DNA from 3 places in the Vibrio sp. 2134-1 genome. Region 3 is predicted to be linked to each of the others. Evidence: riboswitches for the same ligand, from Rfam matches in the RefSeq annotation. Region 3 holds a riboswitch; each other region holds the start of a gene.

Region 1 (5,464 bases), on a different contig from region 3:
GCCTCTCTTGGTATGCGCTAATTCACTATTCTGATCAGTAAACGTTAGCTGTCTTTCTTTCATCAGTTGTGCAAAGAACTCAATGACGGACTGAGGTGATTCTGCCAACGTAATAGCTCGCACAACTGCCAAACTAGAGACGCCCATGCGCCAAACTTGGTCTGCATTAGATTGGTCAATACCACCAATCGCAACCGTCGGAAAGCCAAGCACATAGTCACTTACTTCTTTGTCTTTTGAAGTTCTGAAAGCAGCCTCTGTATTTGTATAAGGAATGCTATCAATCAGCTTTTGATACAAAGCCAAGCGCACCAAACCTTGTGGTTTCGATGGCATCTGTTTTGTGGTGGTTGGGAAAATATGCCCTAGTGCGATGTAGCTAGGATGAATTTGTACGATGCGCAGTAGTTCGTAATAACCATGCGTAGAAAGACCAAGACGAATGCCGGCTCTAGTTATCTGAGCCAAATTCGATTCTTCTATGTCTTCTTGTCCTAGGTGAACGCCATAAGCGCCATGCTTGATTGCCAACTGCCAATAGTCATTGATGAACACTTGTGCTTGATACTGACGACCTAGCTCAATTGCTCGAATGATCTGTTGTTCTAAATCGGCTTGTTGTGGGTTCTTGATTCGCAGTTGAATAGTGTTGATGCCTAATGGCAGTAGACGCTCAATCCAAGCAACATCATCAACGACTGGATAGAGCCCTAGACTTTGCTTAGTTAGAGTTGGAAAGCTAACGCTCTCACCTTGTGCAGACCAACCAACTTGAATACCTAGCCGGTTATCCTCTAGTACAGGTGTGGGGAAATCATCAAATTGGTCAGCCCACTGAGTAGATCTTCCCTCACCAAGGTTGTCATTCGACAGTGTTTCACGTGAAACATTCGCTTGTTGAGTTAGCATTCCTCGAGCAAGTGTTAACGCATCTTCGATAGGAAAATCGAGTACTGTCAGCGTTACTATCCAAGCAAGGTGATGTTCGGGATCGAATATTGCGTTGAATTTGGACTTAACGGAAAGCGCTCTCACTTCGTTGTTAATTGGGTGACGCCAGATATCAAGCTGAAGCACTTTCTCCTTTTCATCGGATACATGCGTATCAGCAATGCCAATATAAATCGCTTTCGACGGTTGCTTAGCACACGCTTCTACCGATAAAGCAGAGCGGTAATAGAGCACAAATGAACTCTCATTCTCAGAGTCATAACCATTAATAAGATCTGTCGTTATGCGTGTGGTCTGTTGGTCGCGAACAAGCTGAATAGATTGAGTTGGGCTCACACCCAACTCAATGTCTTCTATGCTAAAACCCTGTTCTTTCGCCAACAACAAACATTGCTGAACTAAACCTGTCAGTTCAATCAACGATGACGGAATAAGGATTTTGCTCATTAGTCACTTACCTCGGCATGTGCTGCTGGGTGGTATAGCTCGGAACCTGACTCTCTAAATTCTTGCGATTTCTGACGCATCCCTTCAAGAGGATCATCTAGCATTTTAATCGAGATAGCTTGGTCCGCAGCAACTTGCTCAGTGTCTTTCGCGTACTCTCGTACCTCTTGCGAAATCTTCATCGAGCAGAACTTTGGTCCGCACATCGAACAGAAGTGAGCAACTTTGCCGGACTCTTGAGGTAAGGTTTCATCATGGAAAGCGCGCGCGGTATCTGGATCGAGTGACAAGTTGAATTGGTCTTCCCAGCGGAACTCGAAGCGAGCTTTAGAAAGCGCGTTATCACGAACTTGTGCACCAGGATGTCCCTTCGCCAAATCCGCGGCGTGCGCAGCAAGCTTGTAAGTTATCATGCCTACTTTCACGTCTTCTTTGTTTGGTAAACCAAGATGCTCTTTAGGAGTGACGTAGCAAAGCATCGCACAGCCATACCAGCCAATCATGGCAGCACCAATACCTGAAGTAATATGGTCGTAACCTGGAGCAACGTCTGTCGTCAATGGGCCAAGGGTATAGAAAGGAGCTTCATGGCAGTGCTCTAACTGTTCTTCCATGTTCTCTTTGATCATGTGCATTGGAACATGACCAGGACCTTCGATAATCACCTGTACGTCGTATTCCCACGCTATCTTGGTTAACTCACCAAGGGTACGAAGCTCTGCAAATTGCGCTTCGTCGTTAGCATCGGCCACCGAGCCAGGACGCAGACCATCACCGAGAGAAAGTGCCACATCATACTTAGCACAGATTTCACAGATCTCTCGGAAGTGGGTATATAAGAAGCTTTCTTGGTGATGCGCTAAACACCATTTCGCGATGATAGAACCACCACGAGAGACGATGCCAGTAACGCGTTTTGCAGTCATTGGCACATAACGAAGTAGTAAACCGGCATGGATAGTAAAGTAGTCAACGCCCTGCTCTGCTTGCTCAATCAGGGTATCGCGCATCACTTCCCAGTTAAGGTTTTCCGCAACACCGTTCACTTTCTCAAGCGCTTGGTACATTGGCACGGTACCGATCGGAACCGGACTGTTACGTAGAATCCACTCGCGAGTTTCGTGAATATTGCGTCCAGTAGAGAGATCCATAACGGTATCGCCACCCCAGCGCGTCGCCCACACTAGTTTCTCTACTTCTTCTTCAATCGAAGAAGTGACCGATGAGTTACCGATGTTGGCGTTCACTTTGACCAAAAAATTACGCCCAATGATCATTGGTTCGGATTCTGGGTGGTTGATATTAGAAGGGATAATAGCGCGACCTTCGGCGACTTCTTTACGCACAAACTCTGCAGTAATGTCCTTTGGTAGGTTCGCACCAAAGCTTTGACCCGGATGCTGTTGATTCAGCACTTCATCGCGATACTTGGCACGCCCCATGTTTTCACGCAGCGCGATATATTCCATTTCTGGGGTAATAATACCTTTGCGAGCATAGTGCAATTGGGTCACACAATGGCCATCTTTGGCACGTCGAATACGTGGTAGATTACCGTAACGAAGATCGTCTAGTGTTTCGTCTTCTAAGCGTTCTTTGGTGTACACCGAGCTTACTTCATCAAGTAGCTCAGTATCGGCACGCTCTTCAATCCACCCTTCTCTCAGCTTAGGTAAGCCGCTATAGAGGTCTATGGTGTGCTCTGGATCTGTGTATACACCCGAGGTATCGTAAACGCGTACTGGCTCATTAGGCTCGAAAATAGGCGCTTCTTTTGTGCCTCCAATAAGGCTATCGGCGAGTGATATTTCACGCATTGGCACACGAATATCTGGACGTGAGCCTTCTACGTAGACTTTGCTTGAATTGGGGTACGGTTGTACCGAGAGTGTATCAATGAACTGTTTTGCTTCCAGTCTCGCTTGTTTGCGACTCGACATAGCATTTTTCCTTGCTTTGTTATACTAGATAAAAAGTAATTGGATAAAAATGCTTGGCGGATAGATGCGACAAGAGGAGTCAAATTAAGGCTAGTTAAAGCTTACGATATTTGCCTGTAACAACATTCGACTTTTGATAGATCAACCAGAAAGAACTCCGGTGTGAATATCTTCTCTTGTTCCCTTCGCAGATTCTAATCTGATCAGGTTCAACGGATCCCGAATTAACGGTCTCAGCCTTATGGCACTCCGACAAGTGATGTCAGTATATAAAAACGGCTTGGTGAAACCAAGCCGACCTGTTCAATTTTTAACTACTTTGCTAGCTGCGCATCAATAATTGAAAGCCTATCCACGCAGCTGAAATACTTAACACGACATTCAACAATACGTTCAACCCCATCTTAAAGAAAGCGCCCTGCTGCATAAGCAACACATTATCCATCGAGAAGGTGGAAAACGTCGTTAGTGCCCCTAAAAAACCCAAGCCAATCACTTGTCGCCAAGGTTCCGTTGCCAAAAGTTCATTATCGAAAGCTGCTATCAATAAGCCCATCATAAATGAGCCAACAACGTTAACGGTTAACGTACCATATGGAAAACCACGCCCCAATAAAATGACACAAAGTTCAGAAATTAAGTAACGAGAACATGCACCAAATGCACCACCCAATGCAATAAAACCCAAAACGGATAGTTGTCCCATAATTCCCCCAGAAAAGTTAATGGCGACATTGTAATCAAATTTACGGCAATAGTGATTATACAATCTTAGAATTCAGCAAAGTATAGCGCTTAAAACTTATCAAGATTTTAAAAGTTACAGGAGTCACTTTACTTCAATGTAACCCATCAAACCCGTCTTCATATGTTCAATTACATGACAATGGTACATCCAACGCCCTGGGTTATCTGCAACAAATGCCGCTTTCGCACTGCCGTTTTTTCCAAGTAAGACCGTATCGGTATGAAACGGTTCGTCGAGTTTTTTGCCATCTAACTCAAGAACCGTAAATGTGTGTCCATGAAGATGAATAGGATGATGATATTGGGTGACGTTCTTTAGGTTGAAGATATAGGTTTTTCCCATCTCCAATGTTGAAAGCGGCGCTGGAATATTATCTTTGCTCATTCCCTCCCAAGCCCGTTTGTTCATCAGCCAGAATTGGGGGATCGCTTTGCCCGATTTATCAGCAGGAGTGATCGCCCCCTCCCACTCAAACACATAATCGATTTGCTCTGCATTTTTCAAATCGAGAGCTGGCACAGGGTTGAGAGGTAATAAAGGCAGTTTCTGGTTGTTCGACAGATCAGACTCAACAACGTCAAACTCGCACAAAGGGAATGGGAAGCGTCCTTTCATTTGACGCACATAAACACGTTTTCCAGCCTTTGGAGCAATCAATCCGACATCTAACCTCATTCCTGGACCAATTTTATGCTCAGTGAGCTTGTAAGGCGTTTTAACAGGGTTACCATCAATAGCGATAACCCAAGCCTCTGCACCTTCAATAGCGATCGGGTAAGTAATGGTGTTATCGACATTAGCAATTCTTAATCGCGTGGTAGCATTCTGCTTCAGCGTATAAACAGGTTCATGCACACCATTGACGCTACTCCACTCTCCGGGAGTCCCCATACGAGCGCTCAAGCGCGGTACCATAAGGTTCTTCCACTGACCTTGTTTGTCTAAATGCCAATGCTTTAGAACTATTTCCTGTTCTTCATCAAATAGAACAGGCTCAGCCTCTTCAACGATAATTAGCCCAACTAAGCCCATACCAAGTTGCTTAACGCTATTCATGTGGGGGTGATACCAAAACGTGCCTGCATCTGGCGGTGTAAATTCATAAACGAATGTTTCACCCGGCATGATAGGCGGCTGGCTTAAGAAAGGTACACCATCCATTTCAATAGGGATTCGCAAGCCATGCCAGTGGATTGTAGTCGGCTCTGAAAGCTTGTTAGTAAACCTAATTATAACTTTCTCGCCTTGGCGACAACGAATCGTAGGCGCTGGAATCGAACCATTAAATGCGAGTACGTCTGTGTTAAACCCAGGGATCAATTCTGCAGTAGAAGGCTCTGCAGTGATATCGTATATATATTGCCTCTGCTTATTAGTG
Region 2 (5,464 bases), on a different contig from region 3:
TTGCAGTGCATTAGTCAGCATCAAATCTAAGCTTGGTTGTTCTAACGACTCAGAATAGCTCGTTGCAACACGCGCATCTTTCACAACACGAACACCCAGCACTTGGCTTGAGCTTACTTTGTACTCATCCAGCTTTCCTTGGTTCGCTTTCAGAGAAAAGCTGCTGTTGCGGTTTACAATGACGTCCGCTTCTGCACCTTGGCGTTTTGCTTCTGATAGGACGTAATCAACCGCATTAAGAAGTTGTTGTTCTTGGCTCATTAGTTACCGCCTCCTACCAGAATGTTATCGACTTTCAGTGTTGGCTGACCGACTGTTGTTGGTACTGAACCACTTACGGAACCACACATGCCCGGCGCAAGTGCCATGTCTTTGCCGACCATGCTGATTTCTTTCAACACTTTTGGACCCGTGCTGATCAGCGTTGCTGTTTTCAGAGGCTTGGTGATTTTGCCATTTTCAATGAGATAAGCTTCACGAACAGCAAAGTTAAACTCACCCGTACCCGGTTGAACCGAGCCACCGCCCATCTTCTTCGCATAGATACCACGCTCGATGCCTGCCAGCATGTCATCAAGTGAATGCTCGCCCTCTTCGATAAAGGTATTACGCATACGCGAGGTTGGTGCGAACTTGTAGTTTTGACGACGACCAGAACCCGTAGGTTCGTAACCTGTCTTCATGCCACCCATTTTATCGACCATAAAGCTGGTTAGCTTACCGTCTTTGATCAATTGGGTACGCTGAGTCTTCATGCCTTCGTCATCAACATGAATCGAGCCCCATTCGTTGGTCATGGTGCCATCATCGACTGCATTCACCGCGGTGTGAGCAACCATTTCGCCCATCTTGTCGTGGAATACTGATGCTTTCTTCGCAACTGAAGTGGTTTCTAGCAAGTGACCACATGCTTCATGGAAGATAACGCCGCCAAAGCCGTTACCAATCACCACCGGCATTTCACCCGATGGACAAGCATCCGCGCCAAGTTTTACTAACGCTTGCTGCGCGATAGTTTGACCTAGCTCTTTGGCATCAAGCTGTTCACTGAATTCCCAACCAGCAAGAGCGCCAGGACCTTCCATACCAGAAGACTGCTCATTACCTTTTTGCGCGACAGTGTTACCAGCAACACGAATGTAGTGGCGAGTATCGTCAACGTGTAGACCTTCTGAGTTGAAGATAGACACTTGTTGCTCGCGCTGAAGAACGCTGCCAATAAACTGGCTGATATGCTCACTCTCAGCACGTGCGGCTTGGTCAACTTTCAATAGAAACGCGATTTTTGAATCTAGGTTAGCATCCTTACTTAGCGGCATGCGGCAACCATGTTGGATTGGGTAGCGGTTCAAATTCAAAGAACCCGCTGACGCGATTTGCTCACGCTTGTCTTTTGCAGCAAGCAGCGAGGTTACGCGCTTTAGTTCGGCTTCATCTGTGCTGTTGGTGTAACCGTAAAGCACCTTATGACCGAAAAAAAGACGAATACCGATACCAAAATCGATACCCGAGTTAACCTTATCCACTTCACCAGATGCGATCTGGACAGTGTTGGTTTGGTGATGTTCAACGAATAGTTCAGCGAAATCAGCCCCCAAAAAGAGAGCATGATCGATCACTGACTTCGCTGTTACAGAATTAAGCATGAAGTCTCCTTGCTCGATGATCGTCTTAGCCTTCCTAATTAACTGTGAAAAAGTTCAACAAAGTTAAATTGGCAACACGTTAAATTTTAACAGTTTTTTAACCTTGTTTTGTGCTAATCCTTGCTTAACGAGACCACGATTATTTATTAAATATTCCAGGTTCTGCTCATTCACCAGAGCGTTGCACTAGTAAATTCCACCCAGCAAACCATTTAGGTGCTTACTTTATCACTCACCTCGCATAATTGAATACTCATTATAATTACGCTCAAAAAACGTATCCCTTCCGCAATGGTCCTGCTATCATCCGAACGAAATAGTCGGGGGGCCACACGACAAGTGTTGGCTGAGATCGAAATTCGAGACCCGTTGAACCTGATTCAGTTAGCACTGACGTAGGGAACTATGCACACTTTGCCTTTCGTCGCCCCTCTTAGGTAAGCGATAGCGGTCGAAAAATCGATCTATCTGCAACGGTCAAAGTCAGTTCCTATACGTCTTGTAGTAGGAGCGACCATGACGCAGCAATCACAACCTCATTCACATCAAACGCCAGCCTTGCCTACCCCTGTTGTCTTAACCATCGCAGGCTCCGACAGCGGCGGCGGCGCAGGCATCCAAGCCGATATCAAAGCGATGTCCGCAACTGGCAGCTTTGCCTGCTCAGTGATTACCGCCATCACCTCACAAAACACGCAAGGCGTTTCTGCGATTTTCCCTATTCCTCTTGATCACGTTGAAAGCCAACTCGATGCAGTGTTTACCGATCTCAATATTGTGGCGGTAAAAGTCGGCATGCTGGCGGATTCGAACATCATTAAAGTCGTTGCTAACAAGATTAAGCAATACCAACCTAAACATCTTGTGATTGATCCCGTCATGGTCGCCACCAGCGGCGATTTGCTACTTGAGCAATCAGCAATCAGCACATTAAAAGAAGAACTAATTCCACTGGCAGACATCATCACTCCTAACCTGCCAGAAGGTGCAGCATTGACGGGTAAGCCAGTGCCTCAATCAGAATCTGAAATGAACGATATGATTACCGACCTTCGTGCACTTGGTGCCAAAGCTATTCTGCTCAAAGGCGGTCATCTTGAAGAAAATGAAAACAGCAACGATCTGCTGATCATGCAAGACTGTGCCGAGTTAATCAGCGCCAAGCGTTTTCCGACCAAAAACACACACGGTACGGGCTGTACACTGTCTTCCGCCATTGCGTCTTACCTTAGCCAAGGCAACAACCTACACAAAGCGGTGCACCTTGGTAAGCAGTACATCAGCCAAGCTATCGCACACGCTGATGAATTGGATGTCGGTAAAGGTCACGGCCCTGTGAATCACTTCTTTGCGGGTCATACCTATGTTCGCTAACGCGATTGGCATTCAGCTTTCCGATGCTAGCCTGCGATACAAAGATAGCCAAACACCGACTTTAGCAGGAATGAACATGACCATTCCCGTCGGTAAATGGACGGTATTACTCGGACGAAGTGGCTGCGGGAAAACCACAATATTGCGTTACTTAGCTGGCCTACTGGATGACCAAGTTGACTGGCATGGCGAACTCATCACAACCGATGGCGCTGCACTGCATGACCGTATCGCTTACATGGCTCAACAGGATTTATTGCTACCGTGGTTGAATGTGTTAGACAACGTCTGCCTCAGTTCTCGATTTTCTCAAGAGCAAGCACCAGAGCAAAATAGACAACGTGCACTGACTTTACTCAGCCAAGTGGGACTCGCCGATTACGCGGATGCTAAGCCAGCTCAGCTCTCTGGCGGTATGAGACAGCGTGTTGCCCTTGCTCGTACTCTGATGCAAGACAAGCCTCTGGTTCTGATGGATGAGCCCTTCTCTGCGCTGGACGCGGTTACTCGCCATAAGTTGCAAACCTTGTCTGCCGAATTATTGAAAGATAAGACGGTTGTTCTGATTACCCACGACCCACAAGAAGCGGTGCGATTAGCTCATCAACTCTATGTATTGCAAGGCTCACCTGCGCAAGCTCAGCACTTGGTTGTTCCGGGTTCTACGCCTCCACGAGTTCTCGATGGAGAATGCGCGGCGCTACAACAAGCGATTTTGGACCAATTGGAGAAAGACTATGAGTGATATGACTCAGTACAACTCCGTTTCGGCACGTATTGGTAAAAAAGAAAGCGTGACACATCCGGCTCTGCGCTTGGTCATCAGCACTGCGGTGATCTTGGGATTGTGGCAGTTGGTCGTGGTGATATTCGATATGCCAAGCTTCATCTTACCTTCACCAATTGAAGTGCTGGATAGATTGGTCACTCGTTACGATGTCCTGCTCAAACATACTTGGGTTACCGCGCAAGAGATTTTACTTGGCTTGGCGCTTGGATTATCAATGGGTTTGCTGTTCGCATTGCAAATGCTGATGTTCGAGCCGCTCAAGCGTTGGTTACTGCCCATTCTGATTGCTAGCCAAGCGATCCCTGTGTTCGCCATCGCGCCAGTGCTCATGCTTTGGCTTGGTTACGGCATTGCATCGAAAGTTGTCATGGCGGCGATCATCATCTTTTTCCCCGTCACGACATGTTGCTATGACGGTTTGCGCAATACACCAACAGGTTACCTCGATCTTGCCAAGACCATGGGCGCGTCGAAATGGCAGCTACTTCGTCATATTCAATTGCCAGCCGCACTACCAACTTTAGCTTCAGGTATTCGTGTTGCCGTCGTTATTGCGCCAATTGGAGCAGTGGTCGGTGAGTGGGTAGGTTCAAGTGAAGGCTTGGGTTATCTGATGCTCCAAGCTAACGCTCGAATGATCATTGATGAGATGTTTGCAGCGCTGTTTATCCTCGCCGTGCTGTCTATCTCACTCTACTTCATCACCGATAAATTATTGAAAAAAGCCATCCCTTGGGAAAGCAAGTAATTGCCGAAAATAACCAAAGGAAATTGGGAAAGAAAAGGAAGAACCCCGTGAATAAAAACAAACTTATGAGCGCTGCTGCTCTACTCGCTTCAGTGGTATCAACCAACGTGCTTGCCGCTGAAAAAGAGATGACACTGATGTTGGATTGGTTCGTCAATCCAAACCATGGTCCTATCGTGATTGCCAAAGAGCGCGGTTACTTCAAAGAACAAGGTTTGAAGGTCAACATTCAAGAGCCGGCAGATCCAAGCACGCCACCTAAGTTGGTCGCGGCGGGTAAAGTCGACATGGCGATTTCTTACCAACCAAGCCTAACTATCGATGTCGCGGCGGGTTTGCCACTAATCCGCTCTGCGACTTTGATTGCTACGCCACTCAACACGTTGATGGTGCTGGATAACGGTAAGAATGAAAACCTTGGCGACTTGAAAGGCAAGAAGATCGGTATTGCGATCGCAGGCAACGAAGAAGCGACAATCGGCACCATGCTAGCGCAAGAAAACGTGAAGTTTTCTGACGTACAAATCATCAACGTAGGTTGGGCGCTGTCTTCGTCTCTTGCGTCTGGCAAGGTGGATGCGATTTGGGGCGGTCTACGTAACTTCGAAACCAACCAACTGGCACTAGAAGGTTATAAAGCTAAGGCCTTCTTCCCTGAAGAACACGGCGTGCCAGCGTATGACGAGTTAGTCTTCGTAGCCAATGCAAAAAACTACGACAAAGAAGCCATCAAGGCATTCAACAAAGCACTAGAGCAAGCGACCACTTACATCGTTAACCATCCAAAAGAGTCGTGGAAAGAGTTCGTGGCTTATTCACCAGACACGCTCAACAACGAGCTTAACCAACGCGCTTGGAACGACACGCTAACTCGTTTCGCTCTTCGTCCATCTGCAGTAGATCTGA
Region 3 (5,464 bases):
TCTTCGAACCCACAAAGAAAGGTACACGCTGGTGCAACTCAGTAGGCTTGATGTCCATAATGCGATTCACGCCGTCCGATGCAATGCCGCCAGCTTGCTCAATGAGGAATGCCATAGGGTTACATTCGTAAAGCAGGCGTAGCTTGCCTTGCGGGTGGCTTTGTGTGCTTGGGTAAAGGTAGATACCGCCTTTCAGTAGGTTGCGGTGGAAATCAGCAACCAGCGAGCCAATGTAGCGAGAAGTGTATGGGCGACCGTCTTCTGGCACGTTTTCTTGGCAGTACTTGATGTACTTCTTCACCCCTTGAGGGAAACGAATGTAATTACCTTCGTTGATGGAGTAGATCTTACCATCATCAGGAATCATCATGTTTTCATGAGAAAGACAGAAGCTGCCGATAGATGGGTCGTAAGTAAAGCCGTTTACGCCGTTACCAGTTGTGTATACCAACATGGTGGAGGAGCCGTAAATCACGTAGCCCGCAGCCACTTGTTTGTGACCAGGTTGTAGGAAGTCTTCTTCAGTTGGTGGAGTACCGATTGGAGAAACACGACGGTAAATCGAGAAGATAGTACCAACAGAGACGTTCACATCGATGTTAGAAGAACCATCAAGTGGGTCCATCAATACTACATATTTGGCGTTTTGGTTGAGTTCTTTATTGAACGCAACTGCTTCGTCTTCTTCTTCACTGGCAACGCCACACACTTGATCACGAGCTTCAAGCGCGGCTTTGAACTTATCGTTCGCGTAAACATCGAGCTTTTGCTGATCTTCACCTTGGACATTTTCCGTGCCTACAGCACCAGTGATATCACCGAGACCCGCTGCGTTGATTTCGCGGTTAACGATTTTTGCAGCTAAACGAATGGAGGCTAAAAGGGATGATAGATCACCGCTAGCGTGGGGGAAATCCGCTTGTTTTTCGACAATGAACTCGCCTAGGGTGCGCAGTCCTGACATGGTTAATCCTTACATTTTCATTTCATTGGGGGTAGTGCGCAAGTGAGCATCTCTTTATGGATGTTAAACGATTGCGCTGGATGTAAGTTTAAGTCGCAGATCTTTTTAATGGTAATGAAGTAACTGTTTGAGATCTCAATTTATTTGTAGACTTGTTTGAGGGATTCATCAGTAAGCAAGAGGTTGTACAGTCTGTGTTCAACCTTGTCATATTTGTGAAAGGGACTGCAAGAAGAAGGCTAAAGTCACTCGCTTTTCAGGCGGTAATCGCGATAATGAAAGCATTAAAGAACGCATTACAAGGTTTAGTTTATGCACATTCATATCTTGGGTATCTGTGGCACATTTATGGGCGGCGCTGCGATTTTAGCGCGCCAATTAGGGCATAAAGTCACTGGTTCTGATGCCAACGTTTACCCACCGATGAGCACGTTGCTTGAGTCTCAAGGTATTGAAATTATTGAAGGCTTCGACCCGTCTCAACTCGACCCTCAACCAGACCTTGTTGTGATTGGTAATGCCATGAGCCGTGGCAACCCGTGTGTCGAGCATGTGCTCAACACTAACATGCGTTACACCTCTGGCCCGCAGTGGCTCAACGAGTTTTTGCTGCATGATCGGTGGGTATTGGCGGTATCGGGTACACATGGGAAAACGACTACGTCGAGCATGCTTGCTTGGATACTTGAAGATTGTGGTTATCAACCGGGTTTCTTAGTCGGTGGGGTACTCGGTAACTTCGGAGTGTCTGCTCGTTTGGGTGAAAGCATGTTTTTTGTCGTTGAAGCGGACGAATATGACAGTGCTTTTTTCGATAAGCGTTCTAAGTTTGTGCATTACCATCCTCGCACTTTAATCATGAACAATCTTGAGTTTGATCATGCTGATATCTTCGATGATCTAGAAGCGATCAAGCGCCAATTCCATCATTTAGTGCGAACGGTTCCCGGCAATGGCTTAATCTTAGCTCCGAAGCAAGACCAAGCTTTGGCGGATGTATTCGAGCGTGGTTGCTGGACAGAAAAGCAGTTTTCAGGTGTTGATGGCGACTGGCAAGCGCACAAATTAGTGCTTGATGGCTCAAAATTTGACGTTGCGTTGCAAGGCGAGAAGGTTGGTACCGTCGAATGGAATTTGGTGGGTGACCACAATGTGGATAATGCGCTGATGGCAATCGCTGCTGCACGACATGTTGGAGTCACTCCGGATCTTGCTTGCCAGGCATTAGGGCGTTTCATCAATACCAAGCGCCGTTTAGAGCTGAAAGGTGAAGAACAAGGTGTGACGGTTTACGATGATTTTGCGCATCACCCAACGGCAATTGAACTTACTGTCGGTGGTTTGCGTAACAAGGTAGGTGAAAAACACATCCTTGCTGTGTTGGAGCCGCGTTCTGCCACCATGAAGCGAGGTGTACACAAAAACACACTTGCAGAGTCACTACACAGTGCAGATGAAGTCTTCTTGTTCCAGCCAGATAATATCGAGTGGTCTGTGCAAGACATTGCCGACCAATGCACACAGCCAGCGTTTGTCGATGCGGATATAGATAACTTTGTAGCCAAGATCGTCGAACGTGCGCGACCAGGTGACCAAATTCTAGTCATGAGCAACGGTGGCTTTGGTGGTATTCACGGAAAACTTCTTGAGCAGTTAAAACAAAAAGCCTGATTGATATGCAAAACAAAACACAACCCTCTCATAAAAAAGCCATCACGTTGGCATTAACGGGTGCTTCTGGTGCTCCCTACGGCCTTCGTCTTTTAGAATGCTTGGTTGCGGCGGATTATCATGTCTACGTTCTGATTTCTTCGGCGGCTCGTGTTGTGATGGCAACCGAGCATAATCTTAAGCTACCAAGTGGCCCAGAAGCGGCGCAGCAAGCATTGGTAGAGCACCTGAACTGCAATCGAAATAACATCACCGTTTGCGGTAAAGATGACTGGTTCTCACCGGTTGCGTCTGGTTCTGCTGCACCAAAGCAAATGGTGGTTTGCCCATGTTCTGCGGGAAGCGTTGCAGCGATTGCGCATGGTATGTCAGATAACTTGATCGAGCGGGCCGCTGATGTGGTAATGAAAGAGCGCGGGCAGCTGTTGCTCGTGGTTCGCGAAACACCATTTTCAACGCTACATCTGGAGAACATGCACAAACTGTCGCAAATGGGCGTCACCATCATGCCAGCAGCTCCAGGCTTCTATCATCAGCCAAAGAGTATTGAAGACTTAGTGGATTTTATGGTGGCGAGAATTCTTGACCACTTAGGTATTGAGCAAGGTTTGGTGCCTCGTTGGGGTTATGACCAGCGCTCGTGAGCTGATTGTGTAACCACTCAAATACCTTTACAATCCATCCAACTCATCGGGGAGCAAACCCATTTAGCATTGAGTCAATCAATGCATTGGGGCGCTGAGACCTAAGTGTTTAACTAGGGACCCGTATTACCTGAACCAGATAATGCTGGCGTAGGAATTGAGTCTGGATATTGGAAGTCCTTAATAGCCGCCTCAAACCCTGTGCCGCTCAACTTATTTCTCTGAAATACTCATGGAGAGCGAGCAGTGAAACCCACTCTAAATCTGATTGCCCTAGCTGTAATTACTTCAACTTCAGCGTTTGCTGCTGAAAACCCATTAACTATTTATACCTACGATTCTTTTGCCGCAGATTGGGGGCCGGGTCCTAAAATCGAGCAAGCTTTTGAAGCAAAATGTGGCTGTGACGTTAACTTCGTAGCGTTGGACGATGGTGTGTCGATTCTGAATCGTCTTCGTCTTGAAGGCGGTAATAGCAAAGCGGACATCGTATTAGGTTTGGATAACAATCTGATGGCAGAAGCGAAGAAAACCGGTCTGCTTGCCGAGCACAATGTAGATACGTCCAATACAGTGTTACCAAACGGTTGGAGTGACACGACGTTTGTACCGTACGATTACGGCTACTTCGCGTTTGTGTACAACAAAGAGAAACTGGCTAATCCGCCGAAAAGCATGAAAGAGCTGGTGGAAACGCGCGACGATCTGAAAGTGATTTACCAAGATCCGCGGACTTCAACGCCGGGCCAAGGCTTAATGCTATGGATGAAATCTATTTATGGCGACGATGTGACGCAAGCGTGGCAGAAGCTAGCGAGCAAAACCGTAACGGTCACGAAAGGTTGGTCTGAGGCGTATTCTATGTTCCTCAATGGTGAGTCCGATTTAGTGCTTTCTTACACCACTTCACCTGCGTACCACTTAATTGCGGAAAACGATTCGAAGTTTGCTACGGCGAATTTTGCTGAAGGCCACTACATGCAAGTTGAAGTAGCCGCCAAAGTGAAAGGGGCAAAAAACTCAGAACTTGCTGATCAATTTATGAGTTTCATTTTAAGTGATGAGTTCCAATCGGCGATGCCAACGGGTAACTGGATGTACCCAGTCACTGACGTTGAGTTACCTAAAGGTTTTGAAACTTTGAGTGTTCCAAGCAAGTCGTTGAGCTTTAGTGCTGATGAAGTGGCAAAAATGCGTAAGTCTTGGATTCGCGAATGGCAAAGCGCATTGACGTTTTAGCTGACGTTTCCACCCTCATCTGAATGAGATAGGTTTTACCTTTGAATTCTGTTCCAAAAATAGGTTTAGGGGTCGCGATGATCATCGCGACCTTTGTTATTTCTGCCCTAGGTGCTTTGATTGTTCAAGCCCCTTCACTTGATGTGTCTGTGGTATGGGGCGACCCGTACTATCAACATGTCACCAAGTTCAGTTTCTACCAAGCGTTTCTTTCCACATTGCTCAGTGTTGGCTTTGCCATTCCAGTAGCGCACGCACTTTCGCGTCGCCAATTTATTGGTAAATCATTACTGCTTAAGCTGTTTGCATCGACACTGGTTTTGCCGGTTTTGGTTGGTGTTTTTGGGCTGTTAGCGATTTATGGCAACAGTGGTTTGTTGGCGCAGTGGTTGCAAAGTTTCGACACTAAACTGCCATTCTCTATTTACGGTTTGAACGGCATTTTACTCGCCCATGTGTTCTTTAATTTACCTTACGCGGCACGATTGCTTCTGCAAGCCTTGGAGTCTATTCCTGCCGAGCAGCATAAGCTTTGCGCGCATCTTGGGATGAGCCATTGGGATAAGTTTCGCTGGGTAGAATGGCCGCGTTTAAGGCAGCAGCTTCCCCACGTTTGTGGGTTGGTGTTTATGTTGTGCTTTACCAGTTTTGCCACTGTAATGGCGTTGGGGGGCGGGCCAAAATCCACCACCATTGAATTGGCCATTTACCAAGCGATTAAGTTTGATTTTGATTTACAAGCTGGGGCGTTATTGGCGCTGTGGCAGATGCTGTTATGTGGACTGCTTGCTATTGGTGTGCAGAAGTTAACAAGGCCTGTTTCTATCAGTGCTGGAAGCACATCGGTACAGCAATATTTAACGAAGGATCATGGGTGGTCAAAAGCTTGGGATAGCTTTTGGATCATAGGTGCCTTTTTACTGGTAATACCGCCGTTATTGATGGT

What was found. A riboswitch is a leader RNA that binds a small molecule or an ion and turns the genes downstream of it on or off. The one in region 3 is predicted to bind thiamine pyrophosphate.
Region 1: another riboswitch for thiamine pyrophosphate. It lies ahead of thiC (phosphomethylpyrimidine synthase ThiC); the one in region 3 lies ahead of thiB (thiamine ABC transporter substrate binding subunit).
Region 2: another riboswitch for thiamine pyrophosphate. It lies ahead of thiD (bifunctional hydroxymethylpyrimidine kinase/phosphomethylpyrimidine kinase); the one in region 3 lies ahead of thiB (thiamine ABC transporter substrate binding subunit).

What each region holds. Positions count from the first base shown of each region.
Region 1 covers NZ_JAWOUS010000030.1:542-6,005, reverse strand. Annotated here, with positions in the region: gene R7R78_RS21780 (thiamine phosphate synthase) at 1-1,398, opposite strand, end outside; gene thiC (phosphomethylpyrimidine synthase ThiC) at 1,398-3,338, opposite strand; TPP riboswitch at 3,502-3,600, opposite strand; gene crcB (fluoride efflux transporter CrcB) at 3,661-4,044, opposite strand; gene R7R78_RS21765 (multicopper oxidase family protein) at 4,168-5,464, opposite strand, start outside.
Region 2 covers NZ_JAWOUS010000033.1:2,898-8,361, forward strand. Annotated here, with positions in the region: gene R7R78_RS22280 (TldD/PmbA family protein) at 1-261, opposite strand, end outside; gene R7R78_RS22285 (TldD/PmbA family protein) at 261-1,646, opposite strand; TPP riboswitch at 1,958-2,065, shown strand; gene thiD (bifunctional hydroxymethylpyrimidine kinase/phosphomethylpyrimidine kinase) at 2,163-3,020, shown strand; gene R7R78_RS22295 (ABC transporter ATP-binding protein) at 3,010-3,765, shown strand; partial or broken gene R7R78_RS22300 (ABC transporter permease) at 3,824-4,558, shown strand; gene R7R78_RS22305 (ABC transporter substrate-binding protein) at 4,606-5,464, shown strand, end outside.
Region 3 covers NZ_JAWOUS010000005.1:55,434-60,897, forward strand. Annotated here, with positions in the region: gene fbp (class 1 fructose-bisphosphatase) at 1-964, opposite strand, end outside; gene mpl (UDP-N-acetylmuramate:L-alanyl-gamma-D-glutamyl-meso-diaminopimelate ligase) at 1,277-2,635, shown strand; gene R7R78_RS08200 (flavin prenyltransferase UbiX) at 2,641-3,279, shown strand; TPP riboswitch at 3,317-3,453, shown strand; gene thiB (thiamine ABC transporter substrate binding subunit) at 3,526-4,518, shown strand; gene thiP (thiamine/thiamine pyrophosphate ABC transporter permease ThiP) at 4,560-5,464, shown strand, end outside.